Regions from separate parts of the Pseudarthrobacter sp. NPDC058119 genome, predicted to be linked through region 1. Evidence: riboswitches for the same ligand, from Rfam matches in the RefSeq annotation. Region 1 holds a riboswitch; each other region holds the start of a gene.
The links. Region 1 has a riboswitch for cyclic di-AMP ahead of ACFVTD_RS19995 (M23 family metallopeptidase). Riboswitches for the same ligand answer to the same signal wherever they lie in the genome.

Region 1 (4,270 bases):
CCGGGGTGAACCCAGGCGGCGCCGTCGTATGTTCCAGCTGTTTTCCGTGCCTACTTCCGCAGCTCGCCCACCACGTAGTCGATGCTGGACAGCAGGGCCGAGACATCGCTCGGCTCGATGGCCACGAAGGTGGCGATCCGGAGCTGGTTGCGGCCCAGCTTCCGGTAGGGCTCAGTATCCACGATGCCGTTGGCGCGCAGGACCTTGGCCACGGCCGCGGCATCAACCGATTCGTCGAAGTCGATGGTGGCGATGACGTTGGAGCGTTCCTCCGCCTTGGCCACGAACGGGGTGGCGAAATCAGAGGCCTCTGCCCAGCTGTAGATGCGCCCGGCGGAGTCGGCGGTGCGCGCGGCGGCGAAATCCAGGCCGCCGCTGGAGTTCAGCCACTGGACCTGGGCGTCCAGCGTGACCAGCGTGGACAGCGACGGCGTGTTGTACGTCTGGTTCAGGCGGGAATTGTCGATGGCGGTCTGAAGGTCCAGGAAGTCCGGGATCCAGCGGCCGCTTTCCTTGATCCGCGCGGCGCGCTCAACAGCGGCAGGGGAGAACAGGGCAAGCCAGAGGCCGCCGTCGGAGGCGAAGTTCTTCTGGGGCGCGAAGTAGTAGACATCGCTCTGGGCAACGTCCACGTCCAGGCCGCCGGCCGCGGAGGTGGCGTCCACCAGGACCAGCGATCCCTCGTCGGCTCCGGAAACGCGCGTGACGGGGGCGGCCACACCGGTGGAGGTCTCATTCTGGGGCCAGGCATAGACATCAACGCCGGCCTCGGCCTGGGCAGCCGGCCGGGTGCCCGGCTCGGACTTGATGATCGAGGAAGCCTCCAGGAACGGTGCCTTGTTGGTGGCCGCGGCAAACTTGGACCCGAACTCGCCGAAGGAAAGGTGCTGGGCCTTCTTCTCCACCAGGCCGAAAGCTGCCACATCCCAGAAAGCGGTGGAGCCGCCCACACCGAGAACCACTTCATAGCCCTCCGGGGCGCGGAAGAACTGGCTCAGCCCTTCGCGGACGGACCCCACCAGGTTCTTGACCGGCGCCTGGCGGTGCGAGGTGCCGAGGATGGTCTTGGACGCTGCTGCCAGTGCATCGATCTGTTCCTGGCGCACCTTTGACGGGCCGGCGCCGAACCGCCCATCCTTCGGCAGGAGGTCGGCGGGGATCGTGATGCTGGTGTCGCTCACAGGTGCTCCAATTCGGCGGGGACGAAATTTTTGGTCCGGACGGGCGGGTCATGGCCCGGCCGGCAGCAGGCGATGGCTGCGCAGCGGGCCTTCACCATTCTGCCTGAATGGCAGGGGCGGCGGGAGCCGGCAGCCCCAAAGTCCAAACGTTGAGACGGGCTGCCCGGGCGGTGCCGCACGAAGCGCAGCTATTCGGACAAACTCAAAATAGGCTAAGCTTTCCCCCGAACTACCTCGCGGGAAGAGGCGATACGGTGGGACAACGCAAGGTACTGCGCTCGAGGAGCTGAGCTGGATGACGGATCTGATCGACACTACGGAGATGTACCTCAGGACCATCCTGGAGCTTGAGGAAGAAAACATCGTTGCCCTCCGGGCCCGTATCGCCGAACGCCTGCGCCACTCCGGCCCCACCGTGTCCCAGACCATCGGCAGGATGGAGCGCGACGGGCTCGTGGTCGTCTCCGGCGACCGGCACCTGGAACTCACGGACACCGGCCGCAAGCGGGCCACCGAGGTCATGCGCAAGCACCGGCTGGCCGAACGCCTGCTGGCCGACGTGATCGGCCTGGATTGGGCCTACGTGCACGACGAAGCCTGCCGCTGGGAGCATGTCATGAGCGAGCGGGTTGAGCGGCGCATCTACGAGATGCTGGACCACCCCACCGAATCGCCCTACGGCAACCCCATCCCCGGCCTCGCCGCCCTGGGTGGACAGGCCGCCACCGCTGGCGCCGACGGGGCCATCAGCCTGGTCGAGGCCATGAAGGGCTATGCGCCGGCCTCAGTTGTCACCATCAGCCGGCTGGCCGAACCGATCCAGGTGGAGCCGGAGTTGCTGGCGCAACTGGACGAAGGCGGAATCCGGCCCGGCGCCGCCGTGGCGCTGGAACACGTGGGTGACTACATCTCGGTCCGGGTCCCGGGGATTGAGGGCGCACTGGAGTTGCCGCCTGAGGTTGCCGCACACGTTTTCGTCTCTGTGTCCCAGGCCTGAGCCCCGGGGTTGTACCCCGAAGGGGCACTTTCACGCAAAGATAACGGAATTGTTACCTAGGGTCTTAAGGCCCTATAGTGGAACCAATCGTTGATACTTAAGCGTTACCCGATCCGGAGCCGAGCTCTGCCAGCGGATCGGGTGCACGAGTCGTTACTGGCAGAGGCGGGGGAACCACAATCGGCAGCGGGGGACTGCCTTGGGGTGAAGTCCGTCAGCAGCAAGCCTCTCCAGTGAAGGATTCTTCCGGGAATACCCCTGCGCAGAAGCTTGCCATGACGGGCCGGGTCTTTGATCTCTCTGACCCGAATCCGACAGCTAACTCCGCAGGCTTTTCCAGAGAGGAACCCTTCTTGACCATGCAGACCTCCAGGGGGCGCCGCCGCGCAGCCAGCCCCCCTTCGGCGCCCCGGGTTGTCGAAGATGTAGCAGCGGAGCGCCCCCGCGATCTGCATCGCGACGCGCGCCGCCGCCGGGGGCCCCTGCGGCAGGTAACCGAATTCGCCGCCGCCAGCGGGATTGGCCAGAAGGCCGGAATCGCCCTGGCCGCCACCGGCCTGGTGTTGACGGTCACAGTACCCGCCACCAGCCCGGTCATGGCCACTGACGCTTCCGGCAACGCGCCCCTGGCGGCTTCCTCCGTCAGCCCGCAGCCGCAGATTTCCGCCGATGTGGGGGCCCAGATCGACTTCAGCCGCTCGGCTGTGGTGACCCAGGCGGATCCGGACGGGAAGCTCAAGCAGCTGCTGAGCGCCCAGTCCGCCGGCTCGGTCACGCGGGCCGCGTCGGCCGGCACCCTGGCAGCGCCACTTGCCTCCCTCACCACTGCCTCGCCGTTCGGATACAGGGTGAGCCCGATTACCGGCGGCTCCGGCGACTTCCACCGCGGCCAGGACTTCGTGGCGCAATGCGGGACGTCCGTCCTTGCTGCTGCGACCGGCACCGTTACTTTCGCAGGCTGGCACCAGTTCGGCGGCGGAAACCGGGTGGTCATCGATCACGGCAACGGGCTGGAAACCACCTACAACCACCTGTCGTCCTTCAACGTCAAGGTGGGCCAGACAGTCTCCCGCGGAGAAGTAGTGGCCCTCAGCGGCACTACGGGTGCTTCCACCGGCTGCCACCTGCACTTCGAAGTGCAGGTCAACGGTGAAGTGGTCGATCCGATGGGCTGGCTGTAACCGAATGATTGCCCACTCTCAGATCGCAGTGACCTGCCGTGACCTGAATGTGACATTGAAACAAAACTGCTGTACCGTCTAACTCGCGTCAACTTTTCCGAAGTTGACGCTCTTGAGTGGATTGCCTAACTCTGCCACCGCTCAAGGTCCGTTCGCATTTCATCGTCTGGCAGGGGCGGGGGAACCAATTTTGGCCTTCTCTCCAGAAGGCCTTGGGGTTAAGTCACGAGCTTCCCAGGAAGCAGTGTGGCCGGGTGACTCCCATCCGAATCCGACAGCTCACCTCGCAGGCATTGGGAGAGGCTACCTTCGTGTCTTCACGCCATCATTCTGCGCGCCACCGTGCGCAAACGGTTCGCACCAGCCCCTTGGACGCCGTGTCCAAGGCCGTGAGTGCAAATGCCGGGACCGTAGGCCGCCAGGCTGCCGTAGTGGCAGCCGCTTCGGGCCTCATCCTGAGCATGGGCCTGCCCGCCAATGCAGCTGACACCACCGCCGGCGTCTCTGCATCCACTGAGTCCGGCTCGGCGCAGACGGCCCTGGCCGTCACCGCTGCCCCTACGGCCACGGTTTCCTTTGAGCGCCCGGTCGTCAAGACCACCGCCGCTCCGAAGGTGGAAACCGTGCGTCCCCAGTCCACGGCACCGGCCGACCGCGCCGCCACCGCCGGCCAGGACTCCGCTCCCACCGCCAAGGTTGCCGAGACTGTGTCCGCCGCAACCTCTGGCATTGCAGCCATCGCCTACACCGGCATCGGCCACTCCTACGTATGGGGCGGCACCAGCCCGGTCACCGGCTGGGACTGCTCCGGGTTCGTCCAGTGGGTCTACGCACAGGCCGGGATCAGCATCCCCCGCACCAATGCGTGGAGCATCATGACCCCCACCTCCACGCCGCAGCCGGGCGACCTC
Region 2 (4,270 bases), on a different contig from region 1:
ATCTTCCCGCCAACGAGCCAGGACGACGCCGGCCCGTTGCCGTTCACGCCCGGCGAGCCCAGCCAGCAAGGGGACCAGGACATCGGAGAGCAGGGGCGCAGCCAGGTCTTCTGCCTGGGCGGAACGGAGGAACCCCTCCAGCCGGGTCAGGTCGGAATGCCGGAGCAGCCGCACCCGGGACTGCAGCAACACGACGGCGGCCAGGCGTCGCTCGAACACCGGCCGCGAACCGGGCCGCGGCTGCCCCCACAGGGCCGAGGCCAGCAGCACCGTGCCGTCGTGGTCCAGGTCCTTGAATTTCCGCAGCGCGTCACGGACAGTCCCGCGGACGGCCCCCACCGACGACCCGTAGGAGGCCAGCTGCCCGCCCAGCCGGTTCCCGACGTCGTCGGCGCGATACCAGGAGCCCTCATTCTGCAGCGTCCGGTCGACGAAATCGGCCGCCGCCGACACAACCTCCGCGGCCTCCGTCATCGCCCGCGGCCGGCCGAGGCGTGCAGGATGCAGAACGGAGTCCATGGCCTGGCCTCCAGGCGCCCCTCGGCAATGGGTTCCCCGCACACCGCGCAGGTTCCGTAGGTTCCCGCGGCCAGCCGGGCCAGCGCCGCTTCGATGTGCTCAAGGCCGGCTGAGCTTTGTTTCAGGAGCGCTGAAGCCTGCGAGAGTTCAAAGGCGATGGTGGCACCCTCGGGATCGTGCTCGTCATCCACATTTGAGCCCTGGCGCGCCGAATTTGCGGCCTCGATATCCGCCCGCAGCGCCGGCAACAGGGCCACGCGCCGGGCCCGCTCCTCCTCGAGCAGCGCGCGGAACCGTTCGAAATCAGGCATGGGGACAGCCTAGCGCGTCAATCAGTACCAGTTCAGGGCTACAGAGTGGTTCCACGCCGCGCACGGGGACCCGTAGCGGTCCCTGATGTAGCCGAGGCCCCAGTCGACCTGAGTGCGGTAGCTGGTGAGCCAGTCGCTGCCGGCACTGGCGTATTTGCCCGGCGGCAGCGCCTGGGCTATTCCATAGGCACCGGAGTAGGCGTTGGTGGCTGTGGTCAGCCAGCTGGACTCCTTGGTCCACAGCTGGGCCAGGCACAGGAACTGGTCCTGGCCCCACCCGAAGGCGCCCAAGCGACCGGATGCGTAGCTTTTGGCTCCGCCGGGATCGTTCACCGCACCGCCGGGAACGGAAGGAACGACGACGGCAGGCGGACCCGGCGGGGCCGGCGCCTCCGTGGCGGCCGGCCCGGGATCGGCGACGGGAGGCGGAGCGGGAACGGGTTGGACACCGCCGGGCTGGACACTGCCGGGCTGGACAGGACCTGCCGGGACCGGGTTCGCCGCGGGCGCCGGTGCCTTCGGCTGCTGCGCCACCGCGGCAGCTGCCTGGGCCGCGGCCTCCGCCTGCCGCCGGGCCTGCTCCTCCGCGGCGGCGCGCTTGGCCGCCTGGGCCGCCTCGTAGGCAGCCTGGGCTGCCTGGCCCTGGCGGTACTCATTCTCAAGGGCCGCCGTCGTGCCTTTCAGGGCCGCGAGCTGGGCGGTCAGCTCGCCGCCGTGGCGCTGTTCCTCCGCAACCTGCCGGGCCAGCGCATCCTGGGCCGCGCGGGCCGAGTCCAACGTGGCCTTCGCCTCCTCGGAAAGCCGCTCCCGCTCGCTCCTGGCAACCTTCTCCTGGTCGGCAAGGGCTGCGGCTGCCTTTTCCGCAGCCGATGCCTTGGCAACCAGGGCCGCAGTCTTGTCCCCCACGAGCTTTACCAGGTTCAGTCCCTGGACGCTGTTGGTTCCAAGGGCATCCAGGGCCACGAAGAACCCTGCGTTGGTTCCCCCGGTCTTGTAGGACTCGACCGCCAGGGCGCCAAGGGCTTTCCGGTACTGTGCCAACTCCGCGTTGGCGTGGGCGGTCCGGCCGGAAAGGGTTTCCAGGCGGGCAGCAGCAGCCTGCAGCCCGGCGTCGGCGGCAGCGTACTCCGCGGCCGAGCGGACAGCCGCGTCCCCAGCCGCCTCCGACTCCGCCTGGAGGCCAGACAGCAGCCCGTTGATGGTGGCGATCTCCGCCGCCTTCGACGCTTCCGAGGACTGGGCTGCCTGCACGTCTGCCCAGGAGGGGTACCCGCCGGGCGGAGGCGGGTCGTCGGCGGCGGCCGCCAGGACAGCGGTGGCGGCCAGGGCAACAGCCGCCAGGCCCCCGAGCAAAGGAAACCTGGGGCTGGTTACGAACAGGGGCATAGTCCCGAAGCTTACCGCCGGATTCGAAGGTCATACAGGAACCCGTTTCCAGATTGTTACCGTCAGCAGGGAGCCCGGGCATCAGCCGAGGTCACCCCGGAAGCAAGCTTATTGTCCACACGTTTGCGCAATTCGAGAGGGCAGCCTCGTATGTTACCTAAATGTGACAATTGGCGTGCGCGTGGGTTAGGGTCGTCAGGTGTCCCTCCCAGACGGGACATTCCCGTCAGTATGCCGAGCCCTGCCGCTGACCATGGGATCCAACCGCTCCAGTTGGCAGGGACGGGGGAACCAAGTTTCCACGGCCACATGTGGCCTAGGGGTTAAGTCGCCAGCGCCGCCCTCCATTGCGGGTCCGCTTCCGGCCGGGTATCTCCAGCCCGAACCCGACAGCTCACCCCGCAGGCATGGGAGAGGCGATCAACCGTGTCAAAAAATTCCATTTCAGCCCGTCACCGCGCGACTCCGGCCCGCTCCATTGTGCTCGAGGGCCTCGCTGTAACAGCCAGGTCGCAGGCCCGCTCACTGGGCCGCCCGGCGCTGGCCGTGGCAGCAGCGTCCGGCATTGCGTTCGGCGTCGGCGCCCCGGCCCATGCTGGCGTAACCGCCCCGGACACCACTGAGCAGACCAGCGTGCAGGCCACCGCTTCAGCACCGGCCGCCCCGGCAGCAGCCCCTGCCGCGGCAGCAGGGAACGTCCACACCGTGGTGTCCGGCGATACCCTCGGCGCCATCGCCGCAGCGTACGGCGTCAGCCTCAATGACGTCCTGTCCGCCAACGGTCTGGGCCTGTCCTCGGTCATTTACCCGGGCGACCAGATCCAGATTCCCGGCGCCGGCTACACCGCGGCACCGGCACCGGCCCCGGTTGCAGCACCCGTGCAGGCGGCAGCCGCCACCGCACCGGCCAACACCGGCATGAACATGTCCTACGCCTCCGCCACGCCCGTGGCGTCCACTACCGGCAGCGGCACCGGCGCAGCGATCCTCGCCTCGGCCTACAGCCAGCTGGGCGTCCAGCAGGACTGCACTGCCATGGTTGAAAAGGCACTGCGCTCCGTTGGCAAGTCCGTGGGCGACCTGGCCCCCACCCAGTTCTTCCAGTACGGCACGGTGGTAGGCTCTCCCGCCCCCGGTGACCTGATCATCACCTCCGGCCACGTGGGTGTTTACGCAGGCAACGGCCAGGTGGTCAGCGGCGGCGTCAACGGCTACGACACCCAGGTGCACTCCATCAGCTGGCTCGGCGGTTACTCCGCTGTGCGCGTGGCCTAGTCTTCGCGCAACCGCAGGCGCGCAACCGCGCAGGCTTTAAATCAGGAGGGCGGCAGCCGGTACACCGGCTGCCGCCCTCCTGGCGCATCCGCCCTCCGCATCCGCGGCCGTCAGGTCCCGCAGAAGGTCATGTACGCGCCGAAGTCTTCAGGGGCGCCTTCCGCGTAGCGTTCCAGGCCGGGCCGTTCGGTGAAGGGGTCGCTGACTGCCTCGAGCAGCAGCTGCAAGGGTGCCAGGTTTCCGCCCGTGGCGGCGGCCAACGCCTCCTCCACCAGGTGGTTCCTGGGAATGTAGGCCGGGTTGACGCTGTCCATCAGGCCGGCGTCCGGTTCAAGTTCCTGCCACCGCACCAGCCAGGCATCGAGGGCGGCAAGGTCAAGGACCATGCCGCGCACGGCGCGGTGGTCCCCCCGCGCGGCTTTACCCAGGTTGCGGAAGAACAGGGTGTAGTCCACGGGTCCGTCCTTCAGGATGTCCAGGACATCATCCACCAGCGTCCCGGCGCGGCTTTCATTGGCGCTGTCCAGGCCCAGCTTGGCCGTCATCCCGCGGGTCCACGCAGTGCTGTACCGGCCGCGGAAACCACCCAGGACCTCCACTGCCGGGGCCACGGCTTTTTCCTGGTCCTGGTCAATCAGCGGCAGCATGGCCTCGGCGAGCCGGGCCAGGTTCCATTCGGCCAGGACCGGCTGGTTGGCGTAGGCATAGCGTCCGCCGACGTCGATGGAACTGTAGACGGCGGCCGGGTTGAAGGCGTCCATGAACGCGCAGGGCCCGTA
Region 3 (4,270 bases), on a different contig from region 1:
TGGAAGGCATGACCAAACTGGTCCCCACCGCCGAGGTGGGTTTCCTGGGCATGGCCCGGGATGAGGAAACACTGGACATCATCACCTACGCCGAGCGCCTCCCCGAGGACCTGACCGGCCGGCAGGTGTTCGTCCTGGACCCGATGCTGGCCACCGGCGGTACGCTGCGCGAGGCCATCAAGTTCCTGTTCAAGCGGGGCGCGTCCGACGTCACCTGCATCTGCCTGCTGGCGGCTCCCGAGGGCCTGGCCAAGCTGGAGGAGGAACTGGGCGATGCAAACGTGCACATCGTCCTGGCCTCCATCGACGAGAAGCTCAACGAGAAGTCCTACATCGTTCCGGGGCTGGGCGACGCCGGGGACCGCCTCTACGGCATCGCCGGGTAGCCTCCCCTTTCCCGCACCGGTTCCCGCCGCTAGCCTGTGCGGATGGACTGGAAACTCGAACTTGCCTTTGTCCCTGTCTCCGACGTTGACCGCGCCAAGGATTTCTACGTCAACAAGGTGGGCTTCAACGCCGACTACGACGAGCGGCCTTCGGACGACATCCGTTTCGTGCAGCTGACGCCGCCCGGTTCAGCCTGCTCCATCTGCATCGGCGAGGGTCTGACCGACGCACCTCCCGGCAGCGGGTCAAACCTGCAACTGGTGGTCAGCGATATCACCGCGGCGCATGACTTCCTGAAAACCAACGGCGTGGATGTCAGTGACGTGGACGTCCAGGACTGGGGCCATTTCGTGTACTTCGCCGATCCGGACGGCAACAAGTGGTCAGTGCAGTACATCCCGTGGCGGAACGCCGGGGCAGTCGCTGCCGAAAGCTCTGCTGCACAAGGCGGCGCCGGCCAAGGCAACGCGGCACAAGGGAACTCTGCACTGGGCAACTCTGCGCATGGCAGCTCTGCACAAAGCCCTGCACCTTAAACCGCTGCGGGCCGCATCCCTGTGGATGCGGCCCGCAGCGGTTTGCGGTGTTCCCTGCCGGGCCCACGCCCAAGGCGTACGACGGCGGGGAGCCGGGACGCGTCGTCGGGCGTCCGTTAATACCGGAAAGCCTCAGCTGGAAGCGCCGCTTCGCCGCGTTGCGGCAGGGGAGTGGTGCCTAGTACCAGTTGTGCGCCAGGTGGAAGTTCAGCGCGCCGCAGGGGGACTGGTAGCTCTTCTTGATGTAGTCCAGGCCCCAGTTGATCTGGGTGCGGTAGTTGGTGAGGTAGTCCGCGCCCGAGCTGGCCATCTTCTCGGCCGGGAGGGACTGGACGATTCCGTACGCCCCGCTGCTGGGGTTGGTAGCCGTGGTGGTCCAGTCGGATTCCTTGGTCCACAGGGTCTGCAGGCACTGCATTTGGTCCGGTCCCCAGCCGAAGGTGGCCAACTGGCCGGCCGCGTAGGCCTGGGCGCCGGCGGGATCGTTCACCGCGACGGCGGGTGCAGGCTCGGGTGCGGGTGCGGGTGCGGGTGCGGGGGCAGGTGCCGGGGCTGCCGGTGCGGGAGCCGCAGGAGCTGCTGCCGGAGCCGGTTCAGCCGCCTGCGGGGCGACGCTGATGGCTGCGGGAGCGGGGCTCTCCACCGGGTTGGAGCGGATTTCGCTCTTCTCGATGCTCATTTGGGCGTCGGCTGCTGCCGTGTTTGACTGGGTGGAAGACGCCGGGGTCATGTTGCTGGTGGCCTGTCCGGCCGCGCCTACCCCCACCAGCACCGCGCACGATGCCGCAAGGACGGCGGCGCGCTGGCCCCAGGTGGTCTTCTTGGCCTGCTGCTTGGCTTTGTGTTTAGCCTTGGCATGCAGGCGTGCTTCTGCCGTGTTTTTGGACATGATTGATCGCCTCTCACACCTGCGGAGTTAGCTGTCGGGTTCGGATGAGGGCATCCGGCCACACGGAAAGAAATCACGTGCTGGCTTAACCCCAAGGGCAGTCATTGCCCGGGACGGTGGGTCCCCCGCCTCTGCCGTTGCTCAATCGGAATCCGGGGAAGCGGCAGAGCTTGGCGTCAACCCGGGATATGCGGCCCGAACGGGGACCGCACCCAATCGACGGTACACGAAGATTAAGAGGAAGTCACATTTAGGTAACGGAAGTCACGGATCCAGCGCGTCGGTTTGCCGCCGTGGCAAAGAGGATTGAGGCGGTCCGGCCCGTAAGCCCTTCGGTTCGGGCCGGACCGCATCGCTACTGGCCTGCCAGGGCGTACACCGTGGTGCCACCTATGCTCTGCGACTGGAAATTGGCTGCCACCCACTCAGCAATCTGGGTTGCTGCATCCGAGCCGCTGGTGGAGCGCATGGTCCCGCCCGCGATGAAGAAATGGATCTTGCCCTGGGACACCAGCTCCTGGAACTGCGCGAGCGTGGGGGAGGGATCGGTGCCGTTGAAGCCGCCCACCGCCATGACCGGAAGTTCGGTTGCCAGTTGGTAGCCGGCGGCGTTGTTGGAACCAACCACGGCGGCGGCCCAGGTGTAGCCCGATGCCCCGGCCTGGAGCGCGGTGACCAGGTCCGCCGACGGCGTGGGGGCACCCAGGAGCCCACCCATGACTCCGCCTCGGTTCCCGGCGAACCCCGTGCCGCCTTGGGTACCTGGCTGTCGGAAGGTTTGTCCCGGAGTGCCCTGTCCCCGAGTGGCCTGTCCCGGAGTGCCTTGGGCTGTGTTCCCCGTGCCCGTGCCATTGGGGCCGAATCCGTTCCGGTTAACCCCGGTGCCGCCGGGCGCGCCGCCGGGCCCCGCACCGAACCCTGACGTGGGTCCTGCGCTGACGATTGCCCCGCTGTGCGCCGTCGCTGCCGTGGAGACGGAATAGGCCAACGGCCCGGCGAGCGACGCTGCAATGGCGAGCGCCGCCGTCGTCCGCTGCAGGGAGTGGCGGCCCATGAACCTGGTGAGGCCCACTCCGGCTGCCGCCGCCAGGCCCGCCGCCAGCACCAGCCAGCGCAGCCACGGACCGTAGGCCGATGTGGTGCCCAGCAGGGAAAACGCGGTCAGGGCTGCCGCTGCGACGGCCGCCGCGAGCAGGATTGCAGCGGCCGGCTGCTGCCGGTGCTGCCACAGGAGGACTGCGCCCAGGCCGGTAAGTGCCGCAATTCCCGGCGCCAGCGCCACCGCGTAATAGGGGTGGATGATGCCGGCCATGAAGCTGAATACCAGGCCCGTCACCAGCACCCACGAGCCCCAGGCCACGACGGACGCACGCACCTGATCAGTCCGCGGCGCCCGCCGGCCCACCCACAGCAGGCCTGCCGCAAGGATCAGGGCGGAGGGAAGCAGCCACGCTATCTGGCCACCGAACTCGCTGTTGAACATCCGGAACAGGCCGGGCACGCCCCACCCGTTGGCGCCGCCCACGCTGCCTGTTTCGTCGCCCGTCAGTCGGCCCAATCCGTTGTAGCCAAGGGTGAGCTCCAGGATGGAGTTGTCCTGCGACCCGCCAATATACGGCCGCATGCCGGCAGGCGTCAGTTCCACCGCCGCGAGCCACCAGCCGGCGGACACCACCATCGCTGCCCCTGCGGCGGCCAGCCGCAGGAACCGCCGGCCCAGCCTGCCCGGTCCGGCAACCAGGTAGGCCAGGGCAAACCCGGGAACCACCAGCAGGACCTGCAACTGCTTGGCCAGGAAGCCGAAGCCCAGGAACACGCCGGCCAGCAGGAGCCAGCGCAGCCGGTCCTGCTGGATTGCCCGGAGGACCCCGTACGCGGCCGCAGTCATGAGCAGCACCAGCAGGGCGTCAGGGTTGTTGAACCGGAACATCAGCGTGGCAACCGGCGTGAGGGCAAGGACGGCCGCCGCCAGCAACCCTGCCCGGTGGGCGAGCGTGGCGTCACCGGTGGCCTGCACCGTGGACCGGCGCACCGCAAGGTGGAGCAGCCAGGCGGCCCCGACCCCCATCAGCGCCTGCGGAACCAGGATGCTCCACGGGTTCAGTCCGAAGATCCGGACAGACAATCCCATGATCCACAAAGATGCCGGCGGCTTGTCCACCGTGATGGAGTTGGCGGCGTCCGAGGAACCGAAGAACCAGGCGGTCCAGTCCTGCGATCCCGCCTGGGCCGCGGCCGAATAGAACGCGTTGGCCCAGCCGGAGGCGCCGAGGTTCCACAGGTACAACACGGCCGTTCCTGCCAGTACCGCCGCCAGTTCCAGATGCCGGCGGAGTGCCAGGGGATCCCGCGGACGTCCGACGGACTTTGTTCCGCCGTCCCCCGCAGCCCGGGTCTTGGCGGCCCGGGCTTCGAACGCGCGGGGTTCGGCCGGGCGGGGTTCGGCCGGGCGTGCCCC

Region 2: another riboswitch for cyclic di-AMP. It lies ahead of ACFVTD_RS17120 (LysM peptidoglycan-binding domain-containing protein); the one in region 1 lies ahead of ACFVTD_RS19995 (M23 family metallopeptidase).
Region 3: another riboswitch for cyclic di-AMP. It lies ahead of ACFVTD_RS13030 (hypothetical protein); the one in region 1 lies ahead of ACFVTD_RS19995 (M23 family metallopeptidase).

What each region holds. Positions count from the first base shown of each region.
Region 1 covers NZ_JBHVTN010000012.1:17,658-21,927, forward strand. The annotation lists gene serC (phosphoserine transaminase) at 51-1,181, opposite strand; gene ACFVTD_RS19990 (metal-dependent transcriptional regulator) at 1,477-2,178, shown strand; cyclic di-AMP (ydaO/yuaA leader) riboswitch at 2,286-2,527, shown strand; gene ACFVTD_RS19995 (M23 family metallopeptidase) at 2,538-3,359, shown strand; cyclic di-AMP (ydaO/yuaA leader) riboswitch at 3,472-3,666, shown strand; gene ACFVTD_RS20000 (C40 family peptidase) at 3,737-4,270, shown strand, end outside.
Region 2 covers NZ_JBHVTN010000008.1:143,296-147,565, reverse strand. The annotation lists gene ACFVTD_RS17135 (DNA alkylation repair protein) at 1-474, opposite strand, end outside; gene ACFVTD_RS17130 (TraR/DksA family transcriptional regulator) at 471-830, opposite strand; gene ACFVTD_RS17125 (lytic transglycosylase domain-containing protein) at 852-2,216, opposite strand; cyclic di-AMP (ydaO/yuaA leader) riboswitch at 2,439-2,639, shown strand; gene ACFVTD_RS17120 (LysM peptidoglycan-binding domain-containing protein) at 2,643-3,491, shown strand; gene ACFVTD_RS17115 (YdiU family protein) at 3,602-4,270, opposite strand, start outside.
Region 3 covers NZ_JBHVTN010000005.1:264,069-268,338, forward strand. The annotation lists gene upp (uracil phosphoribosyltransferase) at 1-386, shown strand, start outside; partial or broken gene ACFVTD_RS13025 (glyoxalase superfamily protein) at 429-803, shown strand; gene ACFVTD_RS13030 (hypothetical protein) at 1,102-1,812, opposite strand; cyclic di-AMP (ydaO/yuaA leader) riboswitch at 1,818-1,980, opposite strand; gene ACFVTD_RS13035 (ArnT family glycosyltransferase) at 2,168-4,270, opposite strand, start outside.